Regions from separate parts of the Roseburia sp. AM51-8 genome, predicted to be linked through region 1. Evidence: predicted binding sites of a transcription regulator. Region 1 holds the regulator's gene; each other region holds the start of a gene.

The links. Region 1 encodes Rex, which represses fermentation and respiration genes when NADH is low (regulators of the CRP and FNR family bind a similar motif). Its sites were predicted from a motif close to ATTGTTAANTANTTAACAAT; they were not measured.
Region 2: the regulator Rex is predicted to act here: its motif matches at 2,171-2,190, upstream of hypB (hydrogenase nickel incorporation protein HypB).
Region 3: the regulator Rex is predicted to act here: its motif matches at 4,041-4,060, upstream of gap (type I glyceraldehyde-3-phosphate dehydrogenase).
Region 4: the regulator Rex is predicted to act here: its motif matches at 3,608-3,627, upstream of rsxC (electron transport complex subunit RsxC).

Annotation. Positions count from the first base shown of each region.
Region 1 covers NZ_QUEY01000001.1:602,406-610,283, reverse strand. Annotated here, with positions in the region: gene DW996_RS03060 (glycoside hydrolase family 3 protein) at 1-1,964, opposite strand, end outside; gene DW996_RS03055 (AraC family transcriptional regulator) at 2,088-3,302, shown strand; gene DW996_RS03050 (NADP-dependent isocitrate dehydrogenase) at 3,356-4,564, shown strand; gene DW996_RS03045 (ABC transporter ATP-binding protein) at 4,574-6,517, shown strand; gene DW996_RS03040 (redox-sensing transcriptional repressor Rex) at 6,628-7,257, shown strand; gene DW996_RS03035 (hypothetical protein) at 7,279-7,878, shown strand, end outside.
Region 2 covers NZ_QUEY01000002.1:590,388-598,265, forward strand. Annotated here, with positions in the region: gene DW996_RS06660 (acyltransferase family protein) at 1-96, shown strand, start outside; gene DW996_RS06665 (hypothetical protein) at 75-575, shown strand; gene DW996_RS06670 (O-acetylhomoserine aminocarboxypropyltransferase/cysteine synthase family protein) at 691-1,965, shown strand; gene hypB (hydrogenase nickel incorporation protein HypB) at 2,243-2,917, shown strand; partial or broken gene DW996_RS14815 (FAD-dependent oxidoreductase) at 2,979-5,802, shown strand; gene DW996_RS06685 (hypothetical protein) at 6,163-6,561, shown strand; gene DW996_RS06690 (alpha/beta hydrolase) at 6,663-7,673, shown strand; gene DW996_RS06695 (cytidylate kinase-like family protein) at 7,745-7,878, opposite strand, start outside.
Region 3 covers NZ_QUEY01000006.1:41,027-48,904, reverse strand. Annotated here, with positions in the region: gene DW996_RS11655 (oligosaccharide flippase family protein) at 1-194, opposite strand, end outside; partial or broken gene nifS (cysteine desulfurase NifS) at 319-1,502, shown strand; gene nifU (Fe-S cluster assembly scaffold protein NifU) at 1,526-1,963, shown strand; gene mnmA (tRNA 2-thiouridine(34) synthase MnmA) at 1,964-3,055, shown strand; gene DW996_RS11635 (histidinol-phosphatase HisJ family protein) at 3,141-3,950, opposite strand; gene gap (type I glyceraldehyde-3-phosphate dehydrogenase) at 4,167-5,168, shown strand; gene DW996_RS11625 (phosphoglycerate kinase) at 5,239-6,435, shown strand; gene tpiA (triose-phosphate isomerase) at 6,453-7,205, shown strand; gene DW996_RS11615 (tetratricopeptide repeat protein) at 7,366-7,878, shown strand, end outside.
Region 4 covers NZ_QUEY01000001.1:492,659-500,536, forward strand. Annotated here, with positions in the region: gene ispH (4-hydroxy-3-methylbut-2-enyl diphosphate reductase) at 1-516, shown strand, start outside; gene rpsA (30S ribosomal protein S1) at 504-1,646, shown strand; gene DW996_RS02455 (CheR family methyltransferase) at 1,674-2,453, shown strand; gene DW996_RS02460 (hypothetical protein) at 2,508-2,804, opposite strand; gene DW996_RS02465 (ribonuclease H-like domain-containing protein) at 2,849-3,595, opposite strand; gene rsxC (electron transport complex subunit RsxC) at 3,784-5,106, shown strand; gene DW996_RS02475 (RnfABCDGE type electron transport complex subunit D) at 5,122-6,063, shown strand; gene DW996_RS02480 (RnfABCDGE type electron transport complex subunit G) at 6,063-6,677, shown strand; gene rsxE (electron transport complex subunit RsxE) at 6,670-7,428, shown strand; gene rsxA (electron transport complex subunit RsxA) at 7,440-7,878, shown strand, end outside.

The DNA.
Region 1 (7,878 bases):
TAAGGAATATCTCGTCCTTCCAATTGATAGATGCGTCCGGCAACGCCGACATCCTGCATACCCCAGCCGGAACTTGCACAGACAGAGAAGCGGGCTAGTTCCTCGACAGACCAGTCATCGATAAAGGAATCGTCGATGGCTTCTGTATCCGGAATGTTTGCACGGATGGTCTTATGCTGAAGTTCATGCACGTCTGCGATGATACCACTCTTTTTGCCGCTAGGATACGTGTTTTCATCCTTTTTGGAAAGGCGGGTAAAGTCTACCGGTGGTTTCATATAATCACCAACAATTTTGATGGTCTGGGTTTCTGTTGCTGTAATGGAAGCCACTTCTGTGAGGGCATGGATGTCATCCCCGCAATAGAAATGATATTCGCCAGCCTCTGTGATAAAGGCATGCCTTTCTTCATCGTAGGAAGCAAGGTTTTCTACAGGAACATCCAGTGTTAAAATCTCGGAGGCTCCGGCAGCAAGCAGTGATGTTTTGGAAAAGGCAACCAGACGCAGTGCCGGTTGCTCCAGTTTCCCATCCGGGATGGTGGCATAGATCTCAACGACTTCTTTTCCGCTTACCTTTCCTGTATTGGTGACAGTGGCAGAAATGGAAATATGAGATAAGTCCTGTCCCGTGCATAAAGATTGGATGGCAAAGTTGGTGTAGGACAGACCGTGTCCAAATGCATAGGCGACATCTTTTTTGAACGTTTCAAAATAACGATAGCCTACATAGATATCTTCCTCATACACGGTATCGATCCAGATATCATCATCTGCGCCAACGGATTCTTCTGCACTTGGTGCAACATAGAAGTTATGTGCAGAAGGAATATCAAAGTAATCGAGACTCCAGCTATCTGGCAGTTTACCGGATGGATTGGTCGTTCCGTTTAAGATATTTACCAGTGCCTTACCGCCAAGCATGCCGGAAAATCCGGTCCAGATAACAGCCTCAACTGCCACGTCCAGTGTCCAGCGGACATCCATAGGATAGCCGGAATTGATGATAGCAATTATGTGGGCATATTTTTTCTTGGCTTCGCAAATCTGTTTTTCTTCCGCATCGGTCAGATAAAACTCCCCCTGAAAAGTTCCGTTGTCAAAGTTCTCTCCGGATGCGCGTGAGATTACAAAAAGACAGGTGTCGGCATCTTCAGTGAGGATAAAGTTACTGTCTGCCAATGCCTGTCCAAGGCGTACATGGTAGCGCGGATTGATCTTTCCGGCACCGACAGCACCGTCACGGAAATTTTCCTCACCGATCACGGCGAGTTTAGCATCTTTGACAAGGGGAAGCAGTCCATTATCATTCTTTAAGAGAACCATGCCTTCCTCAGCAGCCTTTTGCGCGATGGCTTCGTGGGTAGCGTAGGCAGGATCCGGCAGATTTTTAGCAACCGTGGAAATGATATAATCCTGTGGATCCATAACATTACCGTCGGTATCAGTAAATCCTTCAAAGTGGAAGGTATAGTCTGTGCCGTATTGGGTGCAGATGTCGCGAACATAGACGCCCATTAACTGCACACCGCCCGCAATAGACATGGTGGAAAGAATGTATTTGACAGGAATTCCATCGTAAGTGACCTGACCTTTGATATGTTCATCTATCGGTTTGGAAAAGGAAAGGATGAAACAACCGGAAAAGGCATGATTGAGCATATACATCTTGCCATCGACATCATCAATGTCATATTGTGCCACGGTTGAACCTCCCTTTAGGATGGGCTTCTTCTTACTTGGATCCAAAGGCGTCAGATCCACGTCCGCTCCATTTGCCAGCGCGAGTATGGCATCGGCAAGTTGTGCAGATTCCGGTTGTGCGACTTTTAACTGTGCAAGTGTAAGGGGGGGCAGGTAGCCCTTGGCAGGACCGCTAACCATCTGTGGTGCGGCTTTTTCCAGAAGTGCCATGACCTGGGGCAACTCTAAGAGTTCTCCTATGCTTGTGTTTTCTGTGTACATAAAAACCTCCTTGAATAAATAAATTCTACCTAAAGCATATTGCAGAAAAAGAAAAAATGGAATAGGATAAAATGACAGAAAAATATGCAGAAAGTGACATGTATATCAACAGAGGTAGAAAACATGAATGCATTTGACGAGGGGGAAAAAGAATCGGAAAGCAGGGACGACTATATGAGACAGAAAGAGGAAATGCAAAAGGAGTATGGGAGGATCTTTCGCAGTCTATGTTCCGGGGATTGCGAGATTTTGGAGAACGATGACTATATTGCCTGCATGATACGGACAGCCCAATGTCTGAAAGAGGAGAATGACAGGGAATATCGCTGGCAGGCATTTGAAACAGTCAGCGAATTGCCACAAAGTTATAGGACACCCTTGGCACAATTGTTTCTGGAAGTACAAAGTGAACCTGATCAGGATGCGCAAAAGCGTCTGCAGGAGATCTTCCGTGTACAGCAGGAAGAAATTTTTTTACAAAATGATAGCAGTATTTCATCTGCCTTTTTGCAGCCGGGCATGCTTCCACACTGGCATAAGAATGATTATTTCGATATTATTTATGTTATGGAGGGAGAAAGTCAGTGCTTTTTCCGTCAGGAGAAACTTGAACTGGTTGCGGGGGATGTGCTGATCGTGCCGCCGGATATTGAGCATGGAGAAGGTGTGCGAGATCTCGATGGCAGGACGATGACATCAGCGATCCGCAAGCGGACCTTTTTAGAGATTTTCTTTCGGGTATTTTCCGGCAATCCTTTACTATATTCTTTTTTTCAACGGATTTTCCGTGGAGAGGAAGAGATAAGTTATATTCTTTTTCATACAGCAGAAAAGGATAAGCCGGATATGACGGTTGCACGTTTGTTTGATCATCTTTGGGAGGAACAGAAATGCAAGGAAAAATACCACAGTGAGATGTGTGAGACTATCATGAATGCGATTTTTGTGCACTTGCTTCGCTATTATGAACAGAATCTGGTTTTTCCACAGGACTGTAAAGCCAACTGGAAAAAGGAATATGCTAAGATTTTTTGGTATATTAGTGAGAATTATCGCAGTGTGACTCTGGAAGAACTGGAGGATAGGTTTCATTATAGCAGACGCCAGTTGATCCGCATTGTGCAGAATGCAACAGGGAAAAATTTTAAAGATGTGATTCGCGATATGAAGATGGAACGAGCAAAGATGCTTTTGCGGGATACCACACTGCCCGTGGAAAGAATCGCAATGGAGTGTGGATACGAGAATGCATCCAGTTTTACCAGAATTTTCAAGCAAACAGTGGGGGTAAGCCCCCACGCTTACCGACATGGAATATTCGTGACTTTACCACAGTAAAAAGTTTTGCTATACTAAAGTACAATAGTGAAAATGCTAAGGAGGCAAATGACATGAGCAAGATTATGATGAAGACACCACTGGTTGAGATGGATGGTGATGAGATGACAAGGATCCTTTGGAAGATGATCAAGGATGAATTGTTACTGCCGTTTATAGATTTAAAGACAGAATACTATGATCTCGGTCTTGAATATCGTAATGAGACAAATGATCAGGTGACAATCGATTCAGCAGAGGCAACAAAGAAATACGGCGTTGCTGTAAAATGTGCCACAATCACACCAAACGCAGCGCGTATGCGTGAATATGATCTGAAAGAGATGTGGAAGAGTCCAAACGGAACCATCCGTGCCATCTTGGACGGAACGGTATTCCGCGCACCGATCATCGTAAAAGGAATTGAGCCTTGCGTAAAGAATTGGAAGAAACCGATCACGATCGCGCGTCATGCATATGGAGATGTCTACAAAAATACAGAGATGATTGTTCCGGGACCGGGAAAAGTAGAACTTGTTTATACGGCTGAAGACGGCAGTGAGACGAGAGAAGTGGTACATAACTTTACCGGCACCGGTGTCGTTCAGGGACAGCATAACCTGAATGATTCTATCGAAAGTTTTGCAAAGGCTTGCTTTAACTATGCCTTAGATACAAAGCAGGATCTTTGGTTTGCGACCAAGGATACCATCTCTAAGAAATACGATCATACCTTTAAGGATATTTTTCAGGAGATTTATGAGGAGTCTTATAAGGATAAGTTTGCCGAGGCAGGCATTACTTATTTCTATACCCTGATCGATGATGCCGTAGCTCGTGTGATGAAGTCTGAGGGCGGTTACATCTGGGCTTGTAAGAACTACGATGGCGATGTCATGAGTGACATGGTATCGTCTGCTTTTGGATCTCTTGCCATGATGACCTCTGTTCTGGTATCTCCACAGGGCGTCTATGAGTATGAGGCGGCTCATGGAACCGTACAGAGACATTATTACAAGCACTTAAAGGGAGAGGAGACATCCACGAACTCTGTTGCTACGATCTTTGCATGGACAGGCGCACTGAGAAAACGCGGTGAGTTGGATGGCACACCGGAACTTTGCGATTTTGCAGACAAATTGGAACAGGCATGCATCAAGACGATTGAGGATGGAAAGATGACAAAAGATCTTGCTCTGATCACAAGTATTCCAAATCCAGTCGTTTTGAATAGTGAGGAATTTATCAAAGCCATCAGAACAAGGCTTGAGGGCATGTTATAGGAGGAAGCCATGATTTTATCCTGCCAGAATCTTTCGAAATCTTTCGGAAGTGATGACATCATAAAGAATGTCTCTTTTCAGATCAATGAAGGAGACAAGGTAGCCATTGTCGGAAATAATGGTGCAGGAAAATCAACACTGCTAAAGATGATAACGGGTGAGTTGGATACCGATGCAGGAACGGTTGTTTTTGCCAAGGATACCACCATCGGTTATCTGGCGCAGTATCAGAATATGGAAGGAAATGAGACGGTCTATCAGACCGTCTATTCTTCGCGTACAGATATTTTGGAAATGCAGAAAAACCTGCAAAAAATGGAAGAACAGATGACAAAACTGACAGATGATGCCTTAGATGCACTGCTTGTCCGCTATCATGAGATGCATGATGTTTTTGATCATATGAACGGTTATGCGTATGAATCGGAAGTACAGGGCGTGCTTCGTGGACTTGGTTTTTCCGAAGAGGATTTTTCAAAGACGATGGATATGCTTTCCGGTGGACAAAAAACCCGTGTATCTCTCGGAAGACTCCTTGTTTTGAAACCGGACATCCTGCTTTTAGATGAACCGATCAACCATTTGGATCTGAATTCTATTGAGTGGTTAGAGAACTTCCTTATGAATTATAAGGGAACCGTTGTTATTGTAGCACATGATCGTTATTTTCTGGATCGTATCGTTACAAAGGTTATTGATATCAGCATGCATACTGCACATGTTTACAAAGGGAATTATTCTGCCTTTGCCATGCAAAAAGAAGAGATTCGTAAGACCATGATGCGTGAATATGAAAAACAGCAGGCATCCATTGCCCATCAGCAGGAAGTCATTGATAAGTTAAAACAGTTTAACCGTGAAAAATCCATCAAACGTGCAGAGAGCCGTCAGAAAGCCCTCGATAAAATGGATGTTATGGAAAAACCGATCGATGCGCAGGAACATATGAAATTATCCTTGCAACCAGATGTGACAAGCGGCAATGATGTACTGGAACTGATCGGACTTTCAAAATCCTATGATGGCATGACGCTCTTTTCTAACGTAGATTTCCTTTTGCAAAGAGGTGAGCACGTTGCCATCCTTGGTGATAACGGTACAGGAAAGACAACATTGCTTAAGATCATCAATGAGATTGTGACCGCAGATTCCGGCTCTTTCCGGCTCGGCGCAAATGTTACGATTGGTTATTACGATCAGGAACAACAGGTTTTGGATGATGACAAAACACTCTTTGAAGAAATGAGCGATGCCTATCCAAACTTAAACAATACAAAGATTCGCAATGTGCTTGCGGCATTCATGTTTTTAGGGGATGACTGCTACAAGAGGATCGGCGATCTGAGCGGTGGAGAGCGTGGACGTATCTCCCTTGCCAAACTCATGTTGTCCGGTGCCAACTTTTTGATCTTAGATGAGCCGACTAACCATTTGGATATGGAGTCCAAGGAGATCCTGGAAAATGCCATCAATGCCTATGAGGGAACGGTGCTTTATGTGTCACATGACCGTTATTTTGTCAACCAGACTGCAGACAAGATTTTAGAACTTGAAAACCATCAGTTCAGCGTATATCTGGGGAATTATGATTATTTCATCCAAAAGAAAACAGAGCGTATGGCACAGGAAAAAGCAGTACAAGACGCAAAGCGTGGTGATACAGAATCGATTTCCGGACAATCTGAAGGAAAGACGGATTGGAAGCAGCAAAAGAAGATCCAGAGCGAAAAGCGCAAGGTAGAAAATCGTCTGGCAGAGGTGGAAGACCGCATTGCCGCCTGCGAAGAAGACCTGCGTCAGATCGAGGAAGAATTTGCCAAGGACGATGTGGCGACAAATTCGGCAAAGCTTAATGAATTATCACAAAAACAGGAAAAGTTACAGGAAGAATTGGATGCCCTCTATGAAAGTTGGGAAGAATTGTCGGAGACACTGACAAATGATTTCGCATAGGATAGGCGGATTCTGTTAAAAATTTGACATATATATTTAAAATATTTATAATTTTTATATAAATATGATATACATGTCATCATTGACAGTGGAAGTAGGGGGAATTTAACGTGGAAAAGGAAATATCCCAGGCAGTCATTCGTCGTATGCCAAGATATTACAGATATTTAGGAGAATTGCTTGATGCAGGAGTGGAGCGCATTTCGTCCAACGAACTCAGCAGTTGTATGCATGTGACGGCATCCCAGATCCGGCAGGATCTCAACAATTTTGGTGGTTTCGGTCAGCAGGGCTATGGCTATAATGTTCAGTACTTATATGATGAAATCGGCAAGATCCTAGGATTGAATGAGACACACAATGTGATCGTGATCGGTATCGGTAACTTGGGGCAGGCAATCGCCAATTATGTTAAGTTTGAAAAATTAGGTTTCAAGATCGTCGGTCTGTTTGATGTCAATCCGGCATTGAAGGGGAAAGAGGTAAGAGATATCCCAATCCGTATGTTGGAGGAATTACCAGAATTTGTAAAGACAACACGTGTGGATATTGCGGCACTGACCCTGCCAAAGCAGAATGCAGAAGCGACCGCGGCACAGTTATCTTCCCTGGGCGTACATGCCATCTGGAATTTTGCCCATGTCGATCTGGATGATGTGGAGGATATGGTCGTAGAGAATGTGCATCTGTCCGATAGTCTGATGCAGCTTTCTTACAATATTGCCAACCACAAAAAATAGTTTTCAAAAGAAGGTGAGCGTATGGAACGACAGGCGTTTACAGAAGCACTGGCGAAAACAAAAATACCCATTCTGGTCTTGGACCAGAAATGGCACCGGCTTTTTGCCTTAGATGGCAAGCCCAAAGAGGTGCAGGAACTGGAAAGCCAGTTGAAGGAGATCTTGGAGCGGCAGGGACGCCTGACGCAGGAGTTAAAGGATTTAAAGAAGGTCAAGTCATCCCTTATGCAGAATATCGTAGAGCATATGGACGCAGAGGAGGACAAGGAGACGCACAGCCGGCAGATGGACGAGAACAAACGGCTGATCGAGGAAGTCAAGGAAAAGATCGCAGCCAACGAGGATGCCCTTTTGGAGATCCCAAAGGAGATACAGACCTGCAATGACGCGCTGATGATGGAGACCATGACCTTTTGTTATGATCGTCTGCGCACCAATTGCAAAGAAGCCGAGGAGATTGCGGAATGGATCAAAAAGGTCCGGGTAGAATTAAAAAAGAACATCATCCGCAAACAGAATCGGGAGATCAACAATAAAGAAATCTATGCATATATGCATGATATATTTGGAAAAGATATCATCAATCTTTTTGATGTGCAAAATGATGATGTGGATCTGATC
Region 2 (7,878 bases), on a different contig from region 1:
TATCCCTTTTTCCTATTGGGGATGGACTTAGATCGGAACAGGATTGACCTACTTCGTGCGCGCATCCGTCGTATGTGGGCATTTGGTATATTTTAGCCATCAATGCATTTTTGGCATGGGTTGCAGTAAGTGATCGTATTTCTATCAAAATTTTTTATGGCAGGTACGACTACGAATATCTGGGATTGTCTGTGCCCATGGGGATCGCACTTCGTGCAGCCTGCTATCTGATTTCCTATATTATGATCTATGTTGTTGCTATCATGATTCCGGGAGCGAAAAACAGTCTTTCTGCCCTGGGGCAAAAGACCATGGCGATCTATCTGTTTCATGGATTGATTTTTGCAGTCTTCCGGCGCGGAGAAATCTGGTATCAGAGTTTGGGGGAGATTGTGGAGGATGCTATTTTGGTGGAGGCATCCATCGGAACCATCTGGCTTCTTTGCCAACGGCCATTCGTAGCATTTACGGATTGGGTAACGCATATCCCGATGCCGCTGCTGCAAAAAATCGCTAACTTCGGGTTTATAGGTCGTTTGGAAAAATTACGTGGTGTAGGGCAACAAAAATTGTAAGGAAAACAGGAGTCTTGTCTTGCTATGAACCAAATCCTAGTATAAAATAGGAAAAGATGGTAAAAACACCGTCAAACATTGCGGTGATCAAGATAGCACAGATAAGGAGGAGACTATGGAACAAAATACGATTTGTGTGCAGGGAGGTTACACACCGGGCAACGGCGAACCACGTCAGATCCCGATCATTCAGAGTACAACCTTTAAATACGATACGAGTGAGGATATGGGAAAATTATTCGACCTCGAGGCAGAAGGCTATTTTTACACGAGATTGCAGAATCCGACCAATGACTATGTGGCAGCAAAGATTGCCCAGTTGGAGGGCGGTACAGCGGCAATGCTTACCAGCAGCGGACAGGCAGCCAATTTCTTTGCCCTCTTTAATATCTGCGGAGCAGGGGATCACATTGTATCTTCGACCAGTATCTATGGCGGAACTTACAATCTGATCTCGGTGACGATGAAGCGCATGGGAATTGACGTGACCTTTGTAGACCCGGATGCATCGGAAGAAGAACTCATGGCAGCTTTTCAGCCAAACACCAAGGCAATGTTTGGTGAGACGATCGCCAACCCGGCACTGACGGTTCTGGATATTGAGAAGTTTGCGCGGGTTGCTCATGCAAATGGGGTACCGCTGATCGTGGACAATACTTTTGCAACACCGATCAACTGCCGTCCGTTTGCATGGGGTGCAGACATTGTGACCCATTCTACGACCAAGTATATGGACGGACATGGCGCCGGTGTTGGTGGCGCCATTGTTGACAGTGGCAACTTTGACTGGATGAAGTATGCGGATAAGTATCCGGGACTTTGCACGCCGGATGAGAGTTATCACGGTGTGACCTATGTGGAGCGTTTTGGTAATGGCGGTGCATTTATCACCAAGTGTACGACACAACTGATGCGTGATCTGGGATCGATCCAGAGCCCGCAGAATGCCTTTATCTTAAATCTGGGCTTGGAGAGTCTGCATGTGCGTATGGCAAAACATTGTGAAAATGGACAGGCTGTGGCAGAATTTTTGGAAAATCATCCAAAGGTTGCCTATGTCAATTACTGCGGACTTCCGGGGGATAAGTATCATGCGCTGGCAGAAAAGTACCTGCCAAACGGCTCCTGTGGCGTTGTCTCCTTTGGTCTGGTCGGCGGAAGGGATGCGGCAAGCACCTTTATGAAGCATTTAAAGATCGCAGCCATTGAGACCCATGTGGCAGATGCCAGAACCTGTTGCCTTAATCCTGCATCCAGCACACATCGTCAGATGAATGATGAGCAGTTGAAAGAGGCAGGTGTTCCTGCAGAACTGATCCGTATCAGTTGCGGTATCGAAGACAAGCGTGATCTGATCGCAGATCTGGCACAGGCACTGGAAGCCATCTGATGACAAGAATTCCTATCGGTTTATAGGAAAATGCGAGACCCCAAAAAATCAGGGCTGGGGCATTATTCCTCAAGGCGAAAAACAGTGAGGACTTGTACGCAAATAAGAACACAATCGGTGCATTTGAATGGGAGAAATTCTGTTGAAATGTGCCGATTTTTACGTTACCATAAATGTAGATATACACGTCTCTTTTGGACTTTGCTTTGTCAAAAAATTAACGAAGCAGGGGCTTTGGTGAGTGGGGTGTGTGATAAATTTATGAGGAGGAGAATAAATGCAAGATTACAAGGTCATCGAAGTAAAGCGCAGTATCTTTGAGGACAATGATGCAGATGCTGCCAGACTTCGTGATGAATTGAAAGAGCAAAAGACTTTTCTTTTGAACCTGATGTCTTCACCGGGAGCAGGCAAGACGACCACACTTCGTCAGACTATTTCCCGTTTGAAGGATGAGATGCGCATCGGTGTCATGGAAGCAGATATTGATTCTGATGTTGACGCAGCAACCATCGCAGAGACAGGTGCAAGAGCCATCCAGATCCATACCGGTGGTATGTGTCATCTGGACGCAGACATGACCAGACAGGGCATCCATGAATTTGGTACCGATGATCTGGATCTGGTCGTTCTGGAAAATGTCGGCAATCTGGTCTGCCCGGCAGAGTTTGATACCGGTAGTGTCAAGAATGCTATGATCTTATCGGTTCCTGAGGGGGACGATAAGCCTTTGAAGTACCCGCTTATGTTTTCTATCTGTGATGTGGTACTGATCAACAAGTGCGATACACTTAGCGTATTTGATGATTTTTCAAAGGAAGCAGTAGAGGAGCGTATAAAGAAATTAAATCCAAATGCTCAGGTGATCTTTGTTTCCGCAAAGACCGGAGAGGGATTTGATGCCTGGTGCGACTGGCTTCGCAAGGAAGTAGCAGACTGGCAAAATAATTAATAAGCATAAGAAGAGAAATGTGGAGGAAAGTATGGAAAGAAGTAAGGACGAAAAGTATCTGATGACACCGTATTCATTGGATGAGAATCGTAACAAAAAGGATCCGAGAGCGGGATATTGTATCGAAGAGTTAAAGAATAAGCCGTTCCGTGAGCCACTTGCAAAGTTTGCAAAGGCTGTTACCGACCGTGCAAAGGTACAACTTGGCAAGGAAGATATCACAGCAGAAAGCCCGGAGTACTGGGGACTTTACAATCTTGTTACAGATGAGCAGTGCGAGATCGGTATCAAGATGGAGAAGCGTCATCCAAGAACACTTGCTGATATGAAGGCTCTTTGCCCGGAATATTCTGAGGAAGAACTCTTGAAGCAGTTGGAAGAAATGTCTTATAACGGTGTGATCGAGTGGAATTATGAGAATCCACAGCATGAGAAGCAGTGGGTACTTCCTATGTATGTACCGGGTTCTGCTGAGTTCGGCAACATGAATGCAGACCTTTTGGAGAGACATCCGGAAGTAGGACCATTCTTCGAGCGTATGAGCCGTATCCCATTGGAGGGGCTGACCCAGATGGTACCACAAGGCGGCGCAGGCGTTGGTATGCACGTTATCCCGGTAGAGGATGCTATCAGCATGGAGAACAATTCTTCTTCATTGGAGCATATCTCCTACTGGCTGGACAAGTACGAAGGAAAATATGCAGCCAGCCCATGTTCTTGTAGAAAGTCCCGCAAAACTTTTGAAGAAGGCTGTGCGGATGATCCGGAAGGCTGGTGTATCGCAATCGGCGATATGGCTGACTACGTTGTTGAGACAAACAAGGGTGGCCGCTATATCACCAAAGAAGAAGTATTAGAGATCTTAAAGAAGGCTGAGGACAATGGTTTTGTTCATCAGATCACCAATATCGACGGCGAGGAAAAGATCTTTGCTATCTGTAACTGTAATGTCAATGTATGTTATGCGCTGCGTACATCACAGTTATTTAACACACCGAATATGTCACGTTCTGCTTATGTAGCACATGTTGTAAAGGATAACTGTGTTGCCTGCGGACGTTGTGTTGAGGTTTGCCCTGCCGGTGCCGCAACCTTAGGACAGAAGCTCTGCAAGAAGGACGGATCTGAGGTCGTATATCCTAAGATGCCACTCCCAACCGAGCAGAAGTGGTCTCCGGATATGTGGACAGAGGATTACCGCAATATCAACCGTATCAATACACACAAGACCGGTACTGCTCCATGTAAGACAGCATGTCCTGCACACATTCCGGTACAGGGTTATTTGAAGATGGCTGCACAGCAGATACGAAGAAGCCTTGGCTCTGATCAAGAAGTACAATCCACTTCCGGCAGTCTGCGGACATGTATGTAACAGACGTTGCGAGGATGCATGTACCCGTGCAACGATCGATGAGGCGATCGCTATCGATGAAGTAAAGAAATTTATCGCAATGCAGGATCTCAAGGCAGACAAGCATTATGTACCAAAGAAGGTCATTCCAAAGATTCAGGGTGGCTTCGACGAAAAGGTAGCCATCATTGGTGCAGGTCCTGCCGGTATTTCCTGTGCATATTATCTGGCAGAAAAAGGCTACAAGCCAACCTTGTTTGATAAGAACAAGAAGCCGGGTGGAATGGTTACATACGGTATTCCTTCTTTCGTTATGGAAAAGGATGTTGTTGAGGCAGAGGTTGACGTACTCCGTGAGATGGGCGTTGACATTCGTCTTGGTGTTGAAGTAGGTAAGGATATTACCTTAAAGCAGTTGCGTGAGGAAGGCTATAAGGCATTCTATATCGCTATCGGCTGCCAGGGTGGACGTGGTGTCAATGTTCCTGGTGAAGATGCAGAAGGTGTAATGAAGGGTGTTGACCTTTTACATACCGTTATTGACGATGAGTCTTACACACTTTCCGGTGACACCGTTGTTATCGGCGGTGGTAACGTAGCCATCGACGTATCCCGTACCGCAGTTCGTTGTGGATCTCCTAAGGTAACACAGGTTTCTTTGGAGACACGTGATATCATGCCGGCACTTCCGGAAGAGATCGAACTGGCTGAATCCGAAGGTATCGCATTCGCAGGCGGATGGGGACCAAAGGAGATCCTTACAGAAAACGGTAAGGTGACCGGTATCGTATTCAAGAAGTGTACACAGGTTAAGAATGCAGAAGGACGTTTTGATCCGAAGTACGATGAGAACGAGACTATGACAATCGCATGTAGCAACGTCATTCTTTCCGTAGGTCAGGCAACCATCTGGGGTGACCTCTTAGAAGGTGAAAATGTCGAGTTTAGAGGACCGGCTCCGGTTGCAGACAAGGTTACCTTCCAGACAAGTGTTCCGGATATCTTTGTCGGTGGTGATATGTTCTACGGACCAAGATTTGCTATCGACGCTATCGCATGTGGTAAGGAAGGCGCAATCTCTATCCATAGATATGTACAGCCGCATTCATCACTTACGATCGGTCGTGATCCAAACTACTTCTTAGAGTTGGATAAGGATGATATCAAGGTTGAGAACTACGACAACACCGGTCGTCAGACAGCAGTAATCAAGAAGAATGCAGATGGCAAGTTGACCTTCCGTGATATGAAGGAAACCTTTACCGAAGAACAGGTGAAGGCAGAGACAAGCCGTTGCTTAGGCTGTGGTGCGTCTATCGTTGATCCGAACAAGTGCGTAGGTTGCGGTCTTTGTACAACCAAGTGTGAATTTGATGCGATCAAACTTACAAGAGACAATCCAAAGGCTTCTACTATGCGTAAGTCAGAGGATAAGTTGAAGTATATTCTGCCAAATGGTGCTGCACAGGCAATCAAGCGTCCATTTATCAGAAAGACTTCGAAAGAGACTGCTTGGTATGTTGAAAAATAAGATATAAAAAAATAGACACTCTCCCTGTTGGTATGTGATACTGACAGGGGGAGTGTTTTTGTATTTGACGAAAGTAAACCAGAAACTAGTTTTGTAATCAACAAAAATTTTAATAGATTTTTGCTATGTCTTGTAATCGGATTGCTTGGATGTGGAAAGGCAACAGGTGTGTCAGAGGCAGACCAATACTTTGGAACTTATATGACAGATGATGGTTTGACAAGTGCTATGACAAAAGGAGTATCGCGGAAGTCTTCTTTTGACAGAGAAAGATGGTCAGTGGCTGGTAGATGATGTGGCAAAGCAGTAGTGAAAATCAGTTTTTCTATAAATGATTATGGTACTTAGGGGGGAAAAGAATTGAGAAAGAAAAAAATCATACAGTGGATGTCCATCATTTTATTGCTTATCTATGCGGTTATCTTTGTTATCATGCTGGTTAATTTGGGGATGATGCAGCAGGCGGCAGAGGACATGAGCAGCGGTGTTCTTGCAACGACAAGGGCAGCGGTTTATTATGCCCTGATTCATGGTGGATGTAATTTATGTTTCAATGCTATGGCACTCTTGTCCTTGAAATATAGAAAACTTACGATACCAACTATATTTGTGGGACTGCTAATTTCTGTCGTTATGTGCTTTGTATCAAATTATTTGTTAGGAACGTATTGGAATAGTTCACTCGCCTTTGTTCTGCGGATGGTTATGATAGTATTACTGTCCTTACTTTATCGGGATACTATCAAGGACAGGTACTAACCCATAAATAAAGCAGATCCCTGCAGGGCGCATCTTTATTTCTCTGGCAGAATATGGTACAATGCTCTGACAGAATTTGTTTTTTAAGGGAGATAAGTGCTATGAGTGCTATGCCGGGCAACAACTGGGGAGAAATTTTTTACAATCTGCTTGTTATTTATTTGTTTTTGTCATTGGTGCTGACTTGTTATTCGGTCATCCGTATGTATATTGTTAAGCATTTCTGCAATGGCGTAAAATATGGCAAGGCGCGTATCAAGCAATTGACAGCCCAGGGACGTTTTCGTCAGTTGCCGGTCTATTCTCTGGACGAGATTTATGAGGATAAAGACTTGGGAACTGTTCGTTTGAGTGTATTTCCGAATGATTCCGGAGAAAAGACAAAATATGTGCTGATCTTACCGGGCGGTGGCTACGCGCATTGTGTGACACGAGAAGAAGGCTATCCGATCGCGGCAAAGTTTAACGAGATGGGATATACCGCTTTTGTATTAGAATATCGTACCGGCTTTCACTGTACCCCATATGCACCGATGGAGGATGTATCGCGTGCAATCAAGCATATTGAGGAGCATCAGGTTGAGTACAACATCGACCCGGAAGGCTATGCCCTCTGTGGTTTTTCAGCCGGAGGCAATCTTGCGGGCATCTATGCCAGCCATAATCATGGATATGAGGAGTATGGCACACGCCGTCCGGCAACTATCATGCTGGGTTATCCGTGGACCAATATGCAGCACTGGCTGGATCACCCATATTGGAATATCTGGAAAGGAATCATGGGTGTCTGGCTGTCTGAGCGTGGCTTTATCTATATGTTCGGCCGTTCCTGCAATCATGAAAAGAGAGAGTCTTTATGTGTGCAAAAGCAGGTGCGAGATGATTATCCGCCGACCTATATTTTTTCCGGTGGACGTGATGTACTCGTTCCGGCGTCCCATCATGCTGAGGTCATGGTAGATGCGCTCGAAGACCATCATATCAAGTACCGTTATCGCAGGTTTTTCGCCCTGCCACATGGCATCGGTCTGGGGCTGGGAACCAGTGCAGAAAAATGGTTGAAAGAGGCTGTGGATTTCTGGCAGGAAAATGTAGCAGAAAAAGAAAATTGAGACGAGGTAAGTGCATATATAAAAAGTGGGTACCAAGGATGGAAAATCCGAGGTACCCACTTTTAAAATGCTTATTTTTTGTTGTAGAGTTCGCAGATAATGTGAACACAGGTTTCTTCGCCGAGTTCCCCACTATCTAGGGCTACATCGTAATTGTGGTAGTTGCCCCACTGCTGATCGGTGTAGTATTTGTAGTAGGTCTTAC
Region 3 (7,878 bases), on a different contig from region 1:
GTGTGGATGCCGGAGTTGGCAAAGGCTATTCCTACTGCCAAGAGGGGCATTGCCAGTTGGTAAAGTCCGAGTTCCTTTGCACCGATGGCGCGTGACAAAAAGATCTTATAATAAAAGCCTAAAAGACGACAGAAAAGCCCGGTAATTGTAAGAAGTAATGCACCAGAATAGACGGGGTGAGTATTTTTTCGCAAGAGATTTCCATCCCAAAAACATTTTTAACATTATATGTTAGAATTTGGTTGACAGAACAAAATGGGAATGCTAGTATATCAATATCCTAGTAAAGAGGTAGGAAATAAAACGAGGTGAAAACTTATGAAAGAATTTGTTTATTTGGACAATGCGGCTACGACAAAAGTCAGACCGGAAGTTGTGGAAGCAATGCTTCCTTATTTTACAGAGATTTATGGCAATGCATCTGCCGTTTATGATTTTGGACAGAAGTGTAAGCAGGCGATTGAAGATGCCAGAGAGACGATCGGATCCTCCATCGGAACCAGGGCTTCAAATATATATTTTACTGCAGGCGGAAGTGAGTCAGACAACTGGGCATTAAAGGGTGTTGCAGAGGTCTACAAGGATAAGGGAAAACACATCATCACGACCAAGATCGAACATCATGCCATCCTGCATACTTGCGCTTATCTGGAACAGCAGGGCTATGAAGTGACATATCTGGATGTGGATGCAGACGGGCTGGTTTCCCCGGAAGATGTCAAGAAGGCAATCCGCCCGGATACCATTCTGATCTCTGTGATGTTTGCTAACAATGAGATCGGAACCATTGAACCGATCGAGGAGATTGGTGCCATCGCACATGAACATGGCATTTTATTCCATACAGATGCTGTACAGGCATATGCCAGGTGCCGATCGATGTGGAAAAGATGCATATCGATCTTTTGAGCGCCAGTGGACACAAACTAAATGGACCAAAAGGTATTGGTTTCCTTTACATTCGTCAGGGACTTAAATTAAAATCCTTTATCCATGGTGGTGCCCAGGAAAGAAAGCGTCGTGCCGGAACGGAAAATGTGCCGGGTATCGTTGGGCTTGGCAAGGCGGTTGAGATTGCTATGGCAACCATGGATGAGCGTATCAAAAAGGAAAGCGAACTTCGTGACTATCTGATTGCAAGAATAGAAGATGAAATTCCGTTTGCAAAATTAAACGGACACAGAGTTAAGAGACTGCCAAACAACATTAATTTCTGCTTCCGTTTTATTGAGGGCGAGTCAATGTTGATCATGTTGGATATGGCTGGTATCTGTGGATCATCAGGATCTGCATGTACATCAGGATCCCTAGATCCATCCCATGTCCTTTTAGCAATCGGTCTGCCACATGAGATCGCACATGGATCCCTTCGCCTGACCTTAAGTGATGAGATCACCAAGGAACAGTTGGATTATGTTGTGGATCATTTGAAAGAAATTGTTGCAAAACTTCGCAGCATGTCACCACTTTATGAGGACTATGCGAAAAAACATTTGTCATAAGTATTTAAAACGGAGGAAAAATTATGTATAGTGAAAAGGTAATGGATCATTTTCAAAATCCAAGAAATGTCGGAGAAATGGAAAATCCGAGTGGCGTAGGTACGGTTGGTAACGCTAAGTGTGGCGATATCATGAGAATGTATCTGGATATTGACGAAAATGGTATTATCAAAGAAGCAAAGTTCAAGACATTTGGCTGTGGCGCAGCAGTGGCAACCAGCAGTATGGCAACGGAACTTGTTGCAGGAAAGACGGTACAGGAAGCTTTGGAAGTTACCAATAAGGCAGTTATGGAGGCTTTGGACGGACTTCCACCTGTAAAGGTTCACTGTTCCCTTTTGGCAGAGCAGGCGATCCATGCAGCACTCTGGGATTATGCACAGAAAAATGGCATCAAGATCGAGGGCTTGGAGCCACCAGTCAATGATATCGAGGAACTGGAAGAAGAGGAAGAATACTAATTGAAACAAAAAGTAGTTGTTGGTATGTCCGGAGGAGTAGACTCCTCCGTGGCGGCATATCTTTTAAAAGAACAGGGCTATGATGTGATCGGCGTGACCATGCAGATATGGCAGGATGAGGATGAATTTGTGCAGGAGGAAAATGGCGGCTGCTGTGGGCTTTCTGCGGTAGATGACGCCAGACGTGTGGCTGCAAGGCTGGAGATCCCTTATTATGTGATGAACTTTAAATCAGAGTTCAAGCATAAGGTCATGGATTATTTTGTGGAAGAATATTTACAGGGGCGTACCCCTAATCCTTGCAATGCCTGCAACCGCTATGTCAAGTGGGAGGCACTTTTAGACCGTGCGCTCTCCATCGGCGCAGATTATATCGCGACCGGTCATTATGCAAGGATCGCGCAGCTACCCAATGGAAGATATGCGATCACCAACTCTGTGACGGCTGCTAAGGATCAGACTTATGCGCTTTATAACCTGACCCAGGAACAACTGTCGCATACATTGATGCCGGTCGGTGTCTATCACAAGGATCAGATCCGGCAGATCGCGGAAGATCTTGGACTTCCGGTGGCACACAAAAAGGACAGTCAGGATATCTGTTTTATACCGGATAATGACTATGCATCCTTTATTGATGAGGCCGCACCGGATCGTGTACCGGGACCGGGGGATTTTGTCCTGAGCGACGGTACAGTTGTTGGAAAACATGAGGGCGTTACGCATTATACGATTGGACAGCGTAGGGGACTTGGCATTTCTGTAGGCAAGCGCATTTTTGTCAAGGAGATCGATGCGAAAAATAACCGTGTTGTTCTGGGCGATGATGACGATGTCTTTACGGATCATCTGGTCGCAGACCAGATCAACTGCATGGCTGTGCCGGAATTCTTGGACGGACAGGAATTCCTTGCCAAGATCCGTTATTCCCACAAGGGCACCAAGTGCCATGTGAAAATGCTTGCAGACGGACAGATGCGGCTGGACTTTGAAGAACCGGTACGCGCGGTCACACCGGGGCAGGCAGTTGTCCTTTATGATGGACATTATGTTGCCGGAGGCGGCACGATCGTTCAAGAGATGTTATATTAGAAATCAGAGAGCCATCTCATTACGAGATGGCTCTTTTTGTGCTTGGCACGAAAATGTGCAGAAGCATTTTTTATATGCCGGAAAATTAGTAGATGCTATGTGGATGCGGCACACGGTGGAGATAGACCATATATTCGTCAAATCCACAGGAGGCAAGAAAGCCCGGCAGACGGTCAAAGCCTAATGCAATATCGCTGGGTTTGTGTGCATCTGCGCCGATCGTGATCAGTTTTCCGCCGAGTTCATGGTAGCGCTTTAGGATCTGCGGGCATGGATTTGGCACAGAAAGCCCACAGCGGAAGGCACCGGTGTTGACTTCCAGTGCAATATCATGTGCAATGAGAAAACGCAGGATATCATCGATCAGCGGCGCATATGGCGTGTAAGTATCGTAAGGCTGGGCAGGATCCTGCGGCCCATAGCGAAAGACATAGTCCAAATGCCCCAGAGCGTCAAAATTGTGAAATGCCGCCAGGTTCTCATAGACGGCCTGATAATATTCTGTATAGGCTTCCGCAGGATCGCGCCTCTCAAAATAAACAGGGTAGTAAGGATCTCGCGTATGTACGACATGCACAGAGCCGATGACATAGTCAAAGGCATAGGATGCAAGCAGATCGGCATGCTTTTGTGCAAGATGCGGTTGCAGACCCAGTTCCAAGCCATGAAGTACAAAGAAAGGCGCAGCCTCTTTTCGCAAAGCCGGCATGGCTTTTTCGCAAGCATCCAGATCCAGATCGAAAAGATGTGGTTCTTCCTTATAGTCTAAATCCAAGTGGTCTGTAAATGTAATGCCGGACAGACCCAACTGTCTGGCTTTTTCTATCATATCCAAAGGATCCGCGTCACTATCACCGGAAAAATGACAGTGCATGTGATTGTCCCAAAGTTTCATTGGCAAAGTACCTCCATTCACTTACCAATTATAGAAAAATGTCGCATAAAATGCAACGAATCCGCAAAATGTCAGGACAGAGGAAAAATCTTAGTGAAAAAATTATCAAACTTTGTTTTTGGGGTTGAAATGTAGGTAGAAATTGGTTAAAATGAAGTCAGTTTGGGAATGTTATTCCCTAGACATAGTATTTTTAAATCTTAGGAGGAATTTAAAATGGCAGTAAGAGTAGCGATTAATGGATTCGGCCGTATTGGTCGTCTTGCATTCAGACAGATGTTTGGAGCAGAAGGATATGAAGTAGTTGCAATCAACGACTTGACAAGCCCAAAGATGTTAGCACATCTGTTAAAGTATGATTCATCACAGGGTAAGTATGCTTTGGCTGATACAGTATCTGCTGGAGAAGATTCTATCACAGTTGATGGCAAGGAAATCAAGATCTACGCTTTCCCGGATGCAAACAATTGCCCATGGGGTGAATTAAAGGTAGACGTAGTATTAGAGTGTTCTGGTTTCTACACAAGCAAGGAAAAGGCACAGGCTCATATCAACGCTGGTGCTCGTAAGGTTGTTATTTCTGCACCTGCAGGAAATGATCTTCCTACAATCGTTTACAATGTAAACCATAAGACATTGACTCCAGATGACAAGATCATCTCAGCAGCTTCTTGTACAACAAACTGCTTGGCACCAATGGCTAAGGCTCTTAACGATGCTTTCGGTATCAAGTCTGGTATCATGAGCACAATCCACTCATACACAGGTGATCAGATGACACTTGATGGACCACAGAGAAAGGGTGACCTTAGAAGATCTCGTGCAGCTGCAGTTAATATCGTACCTAACTCAACAGGTGCTGCAAAGGCAATCGGTCTTGTAATTCCTGAGTTGAACGGAAAGTTGATCGGATCTGCACAGCGTGTTCCATGCCCAACAGGTTCTACAACAATCCTTGTTGCTACTGTTGAGAAGTCTTGCACAGTTGAAGAAATCAACGCAGCAATGAAGGCAGCAGCTACAGAGTCATTCGGATACAATGAGGATGAGATCGTTTCTTCTGATATCATCGGAAGCACATATGGTTCAATCTTCGATGCTACACAGACAATGGTTGGAGAAGACAACTTAGTACAGGTTGTTTCTTGGTATGACAATGAGAACAGTTACACATCTCAGATGGTTCGTACAATCAAGTATTTCTCTGAGTTAGCATAGTCCTAGCCAACATGGGGTCCGGTCGTTGGGACCGGACCTCTTTTTTATTAAAAGACTGGAGGATTTAATCATGGGATTAAATAAAAAATCAATCGATGACATCAATGTAAAGGGTCTGCGCGTTCTTTGCAGATGCGACTTTAATGTGCCTCTTATTGATGGCAAGATCACAGATGAGAACCGTCTGGTACAGGCACTTCCTACCATCAAGAAACTGGTTGCTGACGGTGGCAAGGTGATCCTTTGTTCACATCTTGGCAAGCCAAAGGGAGAGCCGGTTCCGGAACTTTCTTTAGCACCGGTTGCTAAGAGACTTACAGAACTCTTAGGACAGGAAGTAAAATTCGCAGCAGATCCGGAAGTTGTAGGACCAAATGCTAAGGCTGCTGTAGAAGCAATGAAAGATGGCGACATCATCTTACTTGAGAACACAAGATACCGTGCAGAGGAGACCAAGAACGGAGACGAGTTCTCTAAGGATCTGGCATCCCTTTGTGATGTATTTGTAAATGATGCATTCGGTACAGCGCACAGAGCACATTGCTCAAATGTTGGTGTGACAAAGTATGTTGACACCGCAGTTGTTGGTTACTTGATGCAGAAAGAGATCGATTTCCTCGGAAACGCAGTAGAGAATCCGGTTCGTCCGTTCGTTGCTATCCTTGGTGGAGCAAAGGTTTCTTCTAAGATTTCTGTTATCGAGAACCTCCTTGACAAGGTAGATACTTTGATCATTGGCGGTGGTATGGCATATACCTTTATGGCTGCACATGGCGAGCCTGTAGGAAAGTCTCTTCTCGAGAAGGATTACATGGAGTATGCACTTCAGATGGAAGAAAAGGCAAAGGAAAAAGGCGTTAAACTTTTGATCCCTATCGATACCGTTGTAGGTGATGACTTCAAGAACGACTGCAACTTCAAGGTTGTAGAACGTGGAGAGATCCCGGACGACATGGAAGGTATGGATATCGGACCTAAGACATGCAAACTCTTTACCGATGCGATCAAAGATGCAAAGACTGTTGTTTGGAACGGACCAATGGGATGTTTTGAAATGCCAAACTTTGCAAAGGGAACGATCGCTATTTGTGAAGCACTTGCAAATATCGATGGAACAACCATTATCGGTGGTGGTGACTCTGCATCCGCAGCAAACAACCTTGGCTACGGCGACAAGATGACACATATCTCTACCGGTGGCGGCGCATCTTTGGAATTCTTAGAGGGTAAGGAACTTCCTGGTGTAGCAGCAGCAAACGATAAATAAGAAAAGGGGTTATTATAATGGCAAGAACAAAGATTATTGCAGGCAACTGGAAAATGAACAAGACTCCAAGCGAGGCAGTTGCTTTGATCAACGAATTAAAGCCGTTAGTAGCGAATGATGACGTAGATGTAGTATTTTGTGTACCGGCAATTGATATCATTCCTGCAGTTGAGGCTGCAAAGGGAACCAATATCCACATTGGTGCAGAAAATATGTATTTTGAGGAGAGTGGCGCTTACACAGGCGAGATCGCTCCAAACATGCTTACAGATGCAGGCGTAGAGTACGTGGTACTCGGACACTCAGAGAGAAGAGAATACTTCGCTGAGACAGACGAGACTGTAAACAAGAAGGTTTTAAAGGCATTTGAACATGGTTTGACACCGATCATCTGCTGTGGTGAGACTTTGACCCAGAGAAAACAGGGTATCTACATTGAATGGATCCGTATGCAGATCAAGATCGCATTCCAGAATGTCACAGCAGATCAGGCAAAGAAGGCAGTCATTGCTTATGAGCCAATCTGGGCAATCGGAACAGGCGAGACCGCAACAAGCGATCAGGCAGAAGAAGTATGCGGCGCAATCAGAAAATGCATCGCAGAAGTATATGATGAGGCTACAGCAGAAGCAATCCGCATCCAGTATGGCGGATCTGTAAATGCAGGCAATGCTGCAGAACTTTTTGCAAAGCCTGACATTGATGGCGGACTTGTCGGCGGTGCTTCTTTGAAGGCAGATTTTGGCAAGATCGTAAATTATAATGCATAATGGCATCGTTACAACTGCTATTGTAACTCTAGGAGACATCCAATTCTGGATGTCTCCTTTTTCTCTTGTGACACTTCTTTATATATGCTAAAATAAGCCGTGGTTAGGTGCGTATGGATCGAAAAGAAATGCGTATTTTTGACAGGAGGAATAGATACAAATGAAGCGTGGACTTGTTATAGGACTTATACTTACCGCCTGCTTACTGGCAGGATGCGGCAAAACAGATAAAAAAGAGACTAAGGAGACCGTCAAAGAAGTGGCAAAACAGGAAGTCTCCGACTACAGCCAGTTGTCGATCAAGGAATTGGAAGTGCTGGGTGCAGATAACGATGAAGAAGCCATGATGGAACTGGCAAATCGTTATGATTATGGCAGTGAGGACTGCGAACAGGATTTTACAGAGGCAAAAAAGTGGTATGAATCCGCAGGAGAAGTGGGAAATACCGATGCACTTTGTGTACTGGGATATTATGCCCTCAACGGTATTGCGCAGGATGTGGATCTGGACCAGGCAGCAGACTATTTCCAGACGGCGATCGATGCCGGAAGTGAGCGGGCATATGTAGGCTTGGCGCGCACATATCTGGCTGGTTATGAGGATGAGGCAGACAGACCTGCCAAGGCATATGAAAATATCAATCTTGCCTACCAAAAGGGCATTCCGGTAGGG
Region 4 (7,878 bases), 110 kb from region 1:
TATGCCGAAGAAGGCTATTTCGTCCTGATCGTCGGAAGCGAGAGCCACCCGGAAGTACAGGGGATCGTCGGCTGGATGCCAAACGATTCTTATGCCGTTATTTCTACGCCGCAGGATCTTGAGGATCTGGCTTTGGCTGGAGAAAAAATCTGTATTGTCTCACAAACGACATTTAACTACAATAAATTTCAAGAATTAGTTGAAATTATCCGAAAAAAAGGGTATGATATACTTGTTTTGAATACTATCTGTAATGCTACTGAGGAGCGCCAGAGCGAGGCGGCTATGATCGCAAGAGATGTAGATGCAATGATCGTGATCGGCGGCAAGCACAGTTCCAACACACAGAAGTTATTTGAAATATGCAAAAAAGAATGCCAAGATACTTACTATATACAGACAAAAGAAGATCTCGATTTGTCGGTACTTCAATCCATTAGCAACGTAGGTATTACCGCAGGGGCTTCTACCCCAAACAAAATTATTGAGGAGGTTCAAAAGATATGTCAGAAATGAGTTTTGAACAAATGTTAGAAGAATCATTTAAAACAATAAGAAATGGAGAGGTAGTTGAAGGTACCGTTATCAATGTTAAGCCTGATGAGATCGCTGTAGACATTGGATACAAATCAGACGGAATCATCCATCGTAGCGAATACACAAACGAATCAAACGTTGACCTGACACAGCTTGTATCTGTTGGTGACAAGATCGACGCTATGGTCATCAAGGTAAACGATGGCGAAGGACAGGTTGCACTTTCTTACAAGAGACTTGCTGCTGAAAAGGGCAACAAGCGTCTGGAAGAAGCATTTGAGAATCATGAAGTACTTACCGCTAAGGTGGCACAGGTATTAAACGGTGGTCTTAGCGTTGTTATCGACGAAGCAAAGATCTTTATCCCAGCCAGCCTTGTATCAGACACCTACGAGAAGGATCTGAACAAGTACAATGGTCAGGAAATCTCATTCGTTATTACAGAGTTTAATCCTAGAAGAAGACGTATTATCGGTGATAGAAAACAGTTATTGGTTGCTGAAAAGGAAAAACTTGCAGAAGAATTATTCGCAAGAATCCATGTTGGTGATGTTGTAGAAGGTACTGTCAAGAACGTGACAGATTTCGGCGCATTCATCGATCTCGGTGGAGCAGACGGACTTTTACATATCTCTGAGATGTCTTGGGGCAGAGTTGAGAACCCTAAGAAGGTATTCCATGTAGGAGATCAGGTCAAGGTATTCATCAAGGATATCAACGACAAGAAGATCGCACTTTCTATGAAGTTTGATGATGAGAACCCATGGAAGGACGCTTCTGAGCGTTTTGCAGTAGGAACAATTGTAACTGGTAAGGTTGCAAGAATGACAGACTTCGGTGCATTCGTTGAACTTGCTCCTGGTGTAGATGCACTTCTTCATGTATCACAGATCGCAAAGGAACACATCGACAAGCCTTCAGATGTTCTTTCTGTAGGACAGGAAGTAGAAGCAAAGATCGTAGAGTTCCGTGAGGAAGACAAGAAGATCAGCCTGAGCATGAAAGCACTTCTTGCAACACCGGAAGAAGACAAGGCTGCTGATGATGCGGAGTTCGCTGACGTTGACATCGATGCAGTAGCAAATGAAATGGAAGAGACAGAAGAATAATTCTTTTCTACTGGGGGACATATAAGTATGGATGATTATGAATCTTTCAAGAAAGCGGTATATTCGCTGACAAAGATCGACCTCAGTTCCTATAAAGAAAAGCAGATGCGCAGACGTATCGATTCTCTGGTGCGAAAGCGCAAATGCGCATCTTATGATGCTTATGTCAAGTTATTGAAGTCAGATCCGGTCGTCTTTGAGGAGTTTGTCAACTTCCTGACAATCAATGTGTCAGAGTTTTATCGTAATCCGGAACAATGGGATTTACTGGTACGGGAATTTGTACCGGAACTCATTAAGAAGTTCGGGACCAATTTACATATCTGGTCAGCAGCCTGTTCTACAGGCGATGAGCCGTATTCGCTGGTCATGGCTTTATCCAAGCATTTAGATCTGAGCAAGATCAAGATCACAGCAACGGATATTGACAAGCAGGTGATCGCGACAGCCAAGGTGGGTCTGTATTCCGAAAAGAGTATTGCCAATGTGCCGGATGAGTTCAAACGTAAATATTTTACCAAGGTAGGAAATTCATACCAGATCTCGGAACAGATCAAGAAGTGCGTGGATTTCAGAGAACACAACTTATTATCTGATCCGTATCCGAGAGACTGCCACATGATCGTGTGCCGCAATGTATTGATCTACTTTACAGAAGAAGCCAAGAATGAGGTTTACGAGAAATTCGCAAAATCTCTCAAAGATGGCGGTATCCTCTTTATCGGCAGTACAGAGCAGGTGACAGATTACAAGGGCATGGGCTATAAGCGTAGATATTCTTTCTACTACGAAAAAAGTCAGGAATAAAATAAAGATCCTAACTTCCTTTGGGAGGTTAGGATCTTTTTGTATTAAGAATACTCAATTTAGGAGACAGGAAATGTAGCGGGCGATGAAAGTCTCATCCACATAGGATTTCTGGTAAGGGATGAAAGATTTCTTATCCTTGTATGCTCTGGCAAAGAAATAGATGTCATCACTGCATTCTAAAGCATCCGGCACCATGAGATAGGTGTCGACTTTGGCAATGTAACATGTCGCCGGGGTGGCTTTCTGCTTTTTTTCTTTGGCAATATGGGATGCCAGTTCTTTGGGGATGACCATGTCTTCTTCCGGCAGGTAGACATAGGACTTTACATCCGGCAGGAAATGATACATTTTCTCGTGATAAAGTGAAATCGCGCCTTTGATGCTATCGTCTTCTAAGATGATGTAATATCATCCGTGTGCAGACGTAGGGGTGCGGGCAGACGAAAAGAAGTGGAAGCGGTAAAAGTGAGTTCCTGATGTTGTATGCCCTGATAATCGGTATAGGAGGACAGGGAGAGATCTGTAATCCTTATCTGCATGTCCTTTAAGTGGGCATAGGATAGGATGGGCAGGATCTCGACCATGCCAGCCACATCTTCGTAGTTATGTAGTTTCAAAAGTGTCAGAGCCTCGTCATCCGGCTCATTGCAGTAGGACTGGTAGACAGCGATCAACTCGCCGCCGGAGTATTTGTCCTCCCGGTGGATACCAAGGAAGGATTCGATGGCTTTTTGCCGGTAGGATGGCAGATTTAAGATGGATTTCATGCCGCGGCATGCCTTATAGATGTCAAAATGCTGATCGGGCAGAGCGTCGGTAGGAATTTGCAGTTTCTGACAGCGGTCAAGGATAAATCTTTCATCAAAACGGATGCCGTTAAAGGAAAGAAGACCTTGAAAATCTTTACACAGTTCCAAAAAGGCTTCTAAGACCTCAGATTCCTCGGCGGGTGTCTCAGCAAGGTATTGCAGTAAGGTAATCTCACTGCCCTTGTGATAGGCACAGCCGATCAGATATATGGTGTTATATTTTGCAGAAAGACCGGTGGTCTCGATGTCAAACAGGAGTTGATCTTCCTGCCAAAAGTCCAGTTCTTGATAGCGGGGCGTATAAGTATAGGTGTCCGTAAATGTAAGCATGAGAGCCTCCTTTTGGTTAAAAATTTAACAGACAAAGCCTGTATATTCCATAGTATAACACATATGGAAAAGGTACTCAAAAAGATACAAAAAGATGCGTCTGTATGTCTTGATTTGTTTACAAAAGTGATATAATGTATTCAAAGTGTGTAATCACATAAGTATCGAAAGAAAGAGGGGTACAGTTCATGGGCCTAAAGACATTTAAGGGCGGCGTTCATCCTAAGGATGGCAAAGACTTATCCAAGTCCAAGCCGATTAAAGAATTGCTGCCGGAAGGAGAATTAGTCTTTCCTTTATCTCAGCATATTGGTGCTCCAGCAACACCTATCGTTGCTGTTGGCGATGCTGTATTAAAAGGACAGAAGATCGCAGAGGCAGGTGGCTTTGTGTCATCTCCAATCTACTCATCTGTTTCAGGAACGGTCAAGGCGATCGAGCCTAGACGTGTAACTGTTGGTGATATGGTCAATTCCATTATTATCGAGAGTGACGGTGAGTTCAATGAGGTTACCTACGAAGAGACAGAAGATGTGACCAAACTTTCTAATGAAGAGATCATTGGAAAGATCAAGGAAGCCGGCGTTGTCGGTATGGGTGGTGCAGGTTTCCCAACCCATGTCAAGTTGTCTCCGAAGGAGCCGGACAAAATCGAGTATATTATTGCAAACTGCGCAGAGTGTGAACCATATTTGACATCCGATTATCGTAGAATGATCGAGGAACCGGAAAAGTTGGTCGAAGGTATGAAGATTATCTTGCAGTTGTTCCCACATGCCAAGGGTATCTTTGGTGTCGAGGACAACAAGCCGGATTGTATCGAAAAGTTACAGGCACTGGTTGCAGGAGAGTCCCGTATGGAAGTTTGTCCGTTGCAGACAAAGTATCCACAGGGTGGTGAGCGTCAGTTGATCTTTGCTACCACAGGCAGAAGCATCAACTCCAAGATGTTGCCGGCAGACGCAGGCTGTATCGTTGATAACGTAGAGACCATGGTCGCTATTTATAATGCAGTACGTTTTGGTCGTCCGCTGACCAACCGTATTTTCACAGTTACCGGTGATGCGGTATGTGAGCCGAGAAACTTCTATATCAGCATTGGTACAAGTTACAGCCAGTTGTTAGAGGCAGCAGGCGGACTGGTAGCACCAGCGAAAAAGATGATCGCCGGTGGTCCTATGATGGGATTTGCTTTATTTGGCGTAGATGTTCCTACAACAAAGACAACGTCAGCCCTGCTTTGTATGACAGAGGATGAGGCTTCTAAGTATGAGACAACCGCCTGCATCAACTGTGGACGTTGTGTGGAGGCTTGTCCTGAGGCATTGGTTCCATCCAGACTTGCTGATTACTCTGAGCACAAGCAGATGGATAAATTTGAAGAATGGTATGGTCTTGAGTGTGTAGAATGTTGCAGTTGCAGTTATGTATGCCCGGCACGCAGACCTTTGGCACAGTCAGTCAAGACAATGAAAAAGTTTGTTCTTGCTGAAAAGAGAAAGAAAAATTAGGAAGGGGTGAATCTTGTGAGTGATTTATTAAACGTTACATCTTCGCCACACGTTAGAGATAAAATGGATACCCAGAAGATCATGGCATTGGTAGTGATCTCTTTGCTTCCGGCATCTATCTTCGGTATCTGCAATTTTGGATTGCATGCACTGGTATTGATCCTTGTGACTATCGCATCCTGTGTGGCTTCTGAATGGATCTACGAGAAGATCGTACATAAAAAGAGCACAATCAATGATCTGAGTGCAGTTGTTACAGGACTTCTGTTAGCACTCAACTTACCACCAACATTACCATGGTGGCAGGCAGTCCTTGGCGGTGTATTTGCTATTGTTATCGTCAAGATGTTATTTGGAGGACTGGGACAGAACTTCATGAACCCGGCACTGGGAGCAAGATGTTTCCTTTTGATCTCCTTTACCGGATCTATGACAAGTTTTACTTATGACGGCGTGACAGGTGCAACACCACTTGCTGCTTTAAAGGCTGGTGAGAGCGTAGATACCATGTCAATGCTTCTTGGTACGACAGCCGGAACCATCGGTGAGACATCTGTTATCGCACTTTTGATCGGTGCGATCATCCTGATCTTATTCGGGGTTATCGATCTTCGTATTCCGGGATCTTATATCATTACTTTTGCCATCTTTGTATTGATCTTTGGTGGACATGGATTTGATATGAACTATCTGGTTGCACAGTTATGTGGTGGTGGACTTATGCTTGGTGCCTTCTTTATGGCAACCGACTACGTGACTTCACCGATCACACCAAACGGCAAGATCCTTTACGGTATCGTTCTTGGTATTTTGACCGGTATCTTCCGTATCTATGGTGCATCCGCAGAAGGTGTTTCCTATGCGATCATCTTCAGTAACCTTTTGGTTCCTTTGATCGAGCGCATCACAATTCCAAGAGCCTTTGGCGTTGTCAAGGAGAAGGGAGGCAACAAATAATGAATAAATTAGTAAAAGACGCATTAGTCCTTACTGCAATTACTCTTATTGCCGGTGTCTGCCTTGGTGGTGTATATGAGATCACAAAGGATCCGATCGCAAAGGCACAGGAGTCTGCAACCCAGGAGTCTTACAAGGCTGTATTTGCAGATGCTGCTTCCTTTGAAGATTTGGAAGGATTTGATGCTGACGCAGCAACAAAGATCGCTGCTGATGCAGGTTATACAGACGATGATATTACAAATTGCGTGGTTGCAAAAGATGATGCAGGGCAGGCGATCGGTTATGTCATCACGATCACATCTCATGCCGGATACGGCGGAGACATCACATTCTCTATGGGTGTGACAAACGATGGTACTTTAAATGGTTATTCCATTACAGATATTAGTGAGACAGCAGGTCTTGGTATGAAGGCAAAAGAAGATGGCTTTATGAGCCAGTTCGCCGGGATCCCTGCGCAGATCTTGGAAGTTACCAAGTCTGGCAAGACAGCCGATACAGAGATCGAAGCCATCAGTGGTGCAACGATCACATCTAAGGCAGTTACCTATGGTGTCGATGCTGGTCTTACTTATTACAACAGCCTTGTAGGAGGTGCGTCAAATGAATAAGATCGTAGAACGTTTACAGAACGGTATTATCAAAGAAAATCCTACCTTCGTCCTGATGCTTGGTATGTGTCCGACACTTGCTGTTACCACATCTGCGATCAACGGACTTGGTATGGGACTTTCCACAACCGTTGTACTTGTTATGTCCAACTTAATGATTTCCTTGTTGAGACATATTATTCCGGACCGTGTACGTGTGCCGGCATTTATCGTTATCGTTGCATCTTTCGTAACGATCGTACAGTTCCTGGTACAGGGATTTATTCCAAGTCTTTACTCAGCACTTGGTATCTATATTCCGCTTATCGTAGTAAACTGTATCATCTTAGGAAGAGCAGAGTCATATGCTTCTAAGAATCCTGTCATTCCGTCTATCTTTGATGGACTTGGTATGGGACTTGGATTTACCGTAGGTCTTACCTCTATCGGTATCGTACGTGAGATCCTGGGAGCAGGTCAGATCTTTGGTTTCCAGATCCTTCCGCTTGCAGATGCTGCAACAGGAAAAGCAGGTTATACACCGATCACTATTTTTGTTCTTGCTCCTGGAGCATTCTTCGTACTGGCATTCTTGATCGCACTGATGAATGTGATTCGTGCAAATGCAGAGAAGAAGGGCAAACATATCGCACCGGCTACCGGATGTCTTGCAGGAGACTGCGAGTCTTGTGGTATGGGATCTTGCTCAGGCAAGTCTAATGTCAGCGTAGCAAAGGCAGAAACAAAGACAGAAGCAAAGGATAAGGAATAGGAGGAAGAGCAATGAAAGAATTACTTTTGATATTGGTTGCATCTGCAATCGTAAATAACGTTGTGCTTAGCCAGTTCCTTGGACTGTGTCCTTTCCTTGGCGTTTCCAAGAAGATTGAGACAGCTGCCGGTATGGGCGGTGCCATTATTTTCGTTATTACCATTTCAAGTTTTGTAACAGGACTTATTTACAAGTTTATTTTGGAGCCGACTGGATTTTCTTATTTGCAGACGATCGTATTCATCCTTGTGATCGCTGCATTGGTTCAGTTTGTTGAGATGTTCTTAAAGAAGCAGATCCCTGCACTGTATCGGTCACTTGGTGTATATCTGCCGCTGATCACAACAAACTGTGCTGTACTTGGTATCGCACTTAAGAACGTAACCAAGGGATACAATATCTTAGAGGGCGTGATCAACGGATTTGGTACAGCAGTAGGCTTCACCATCG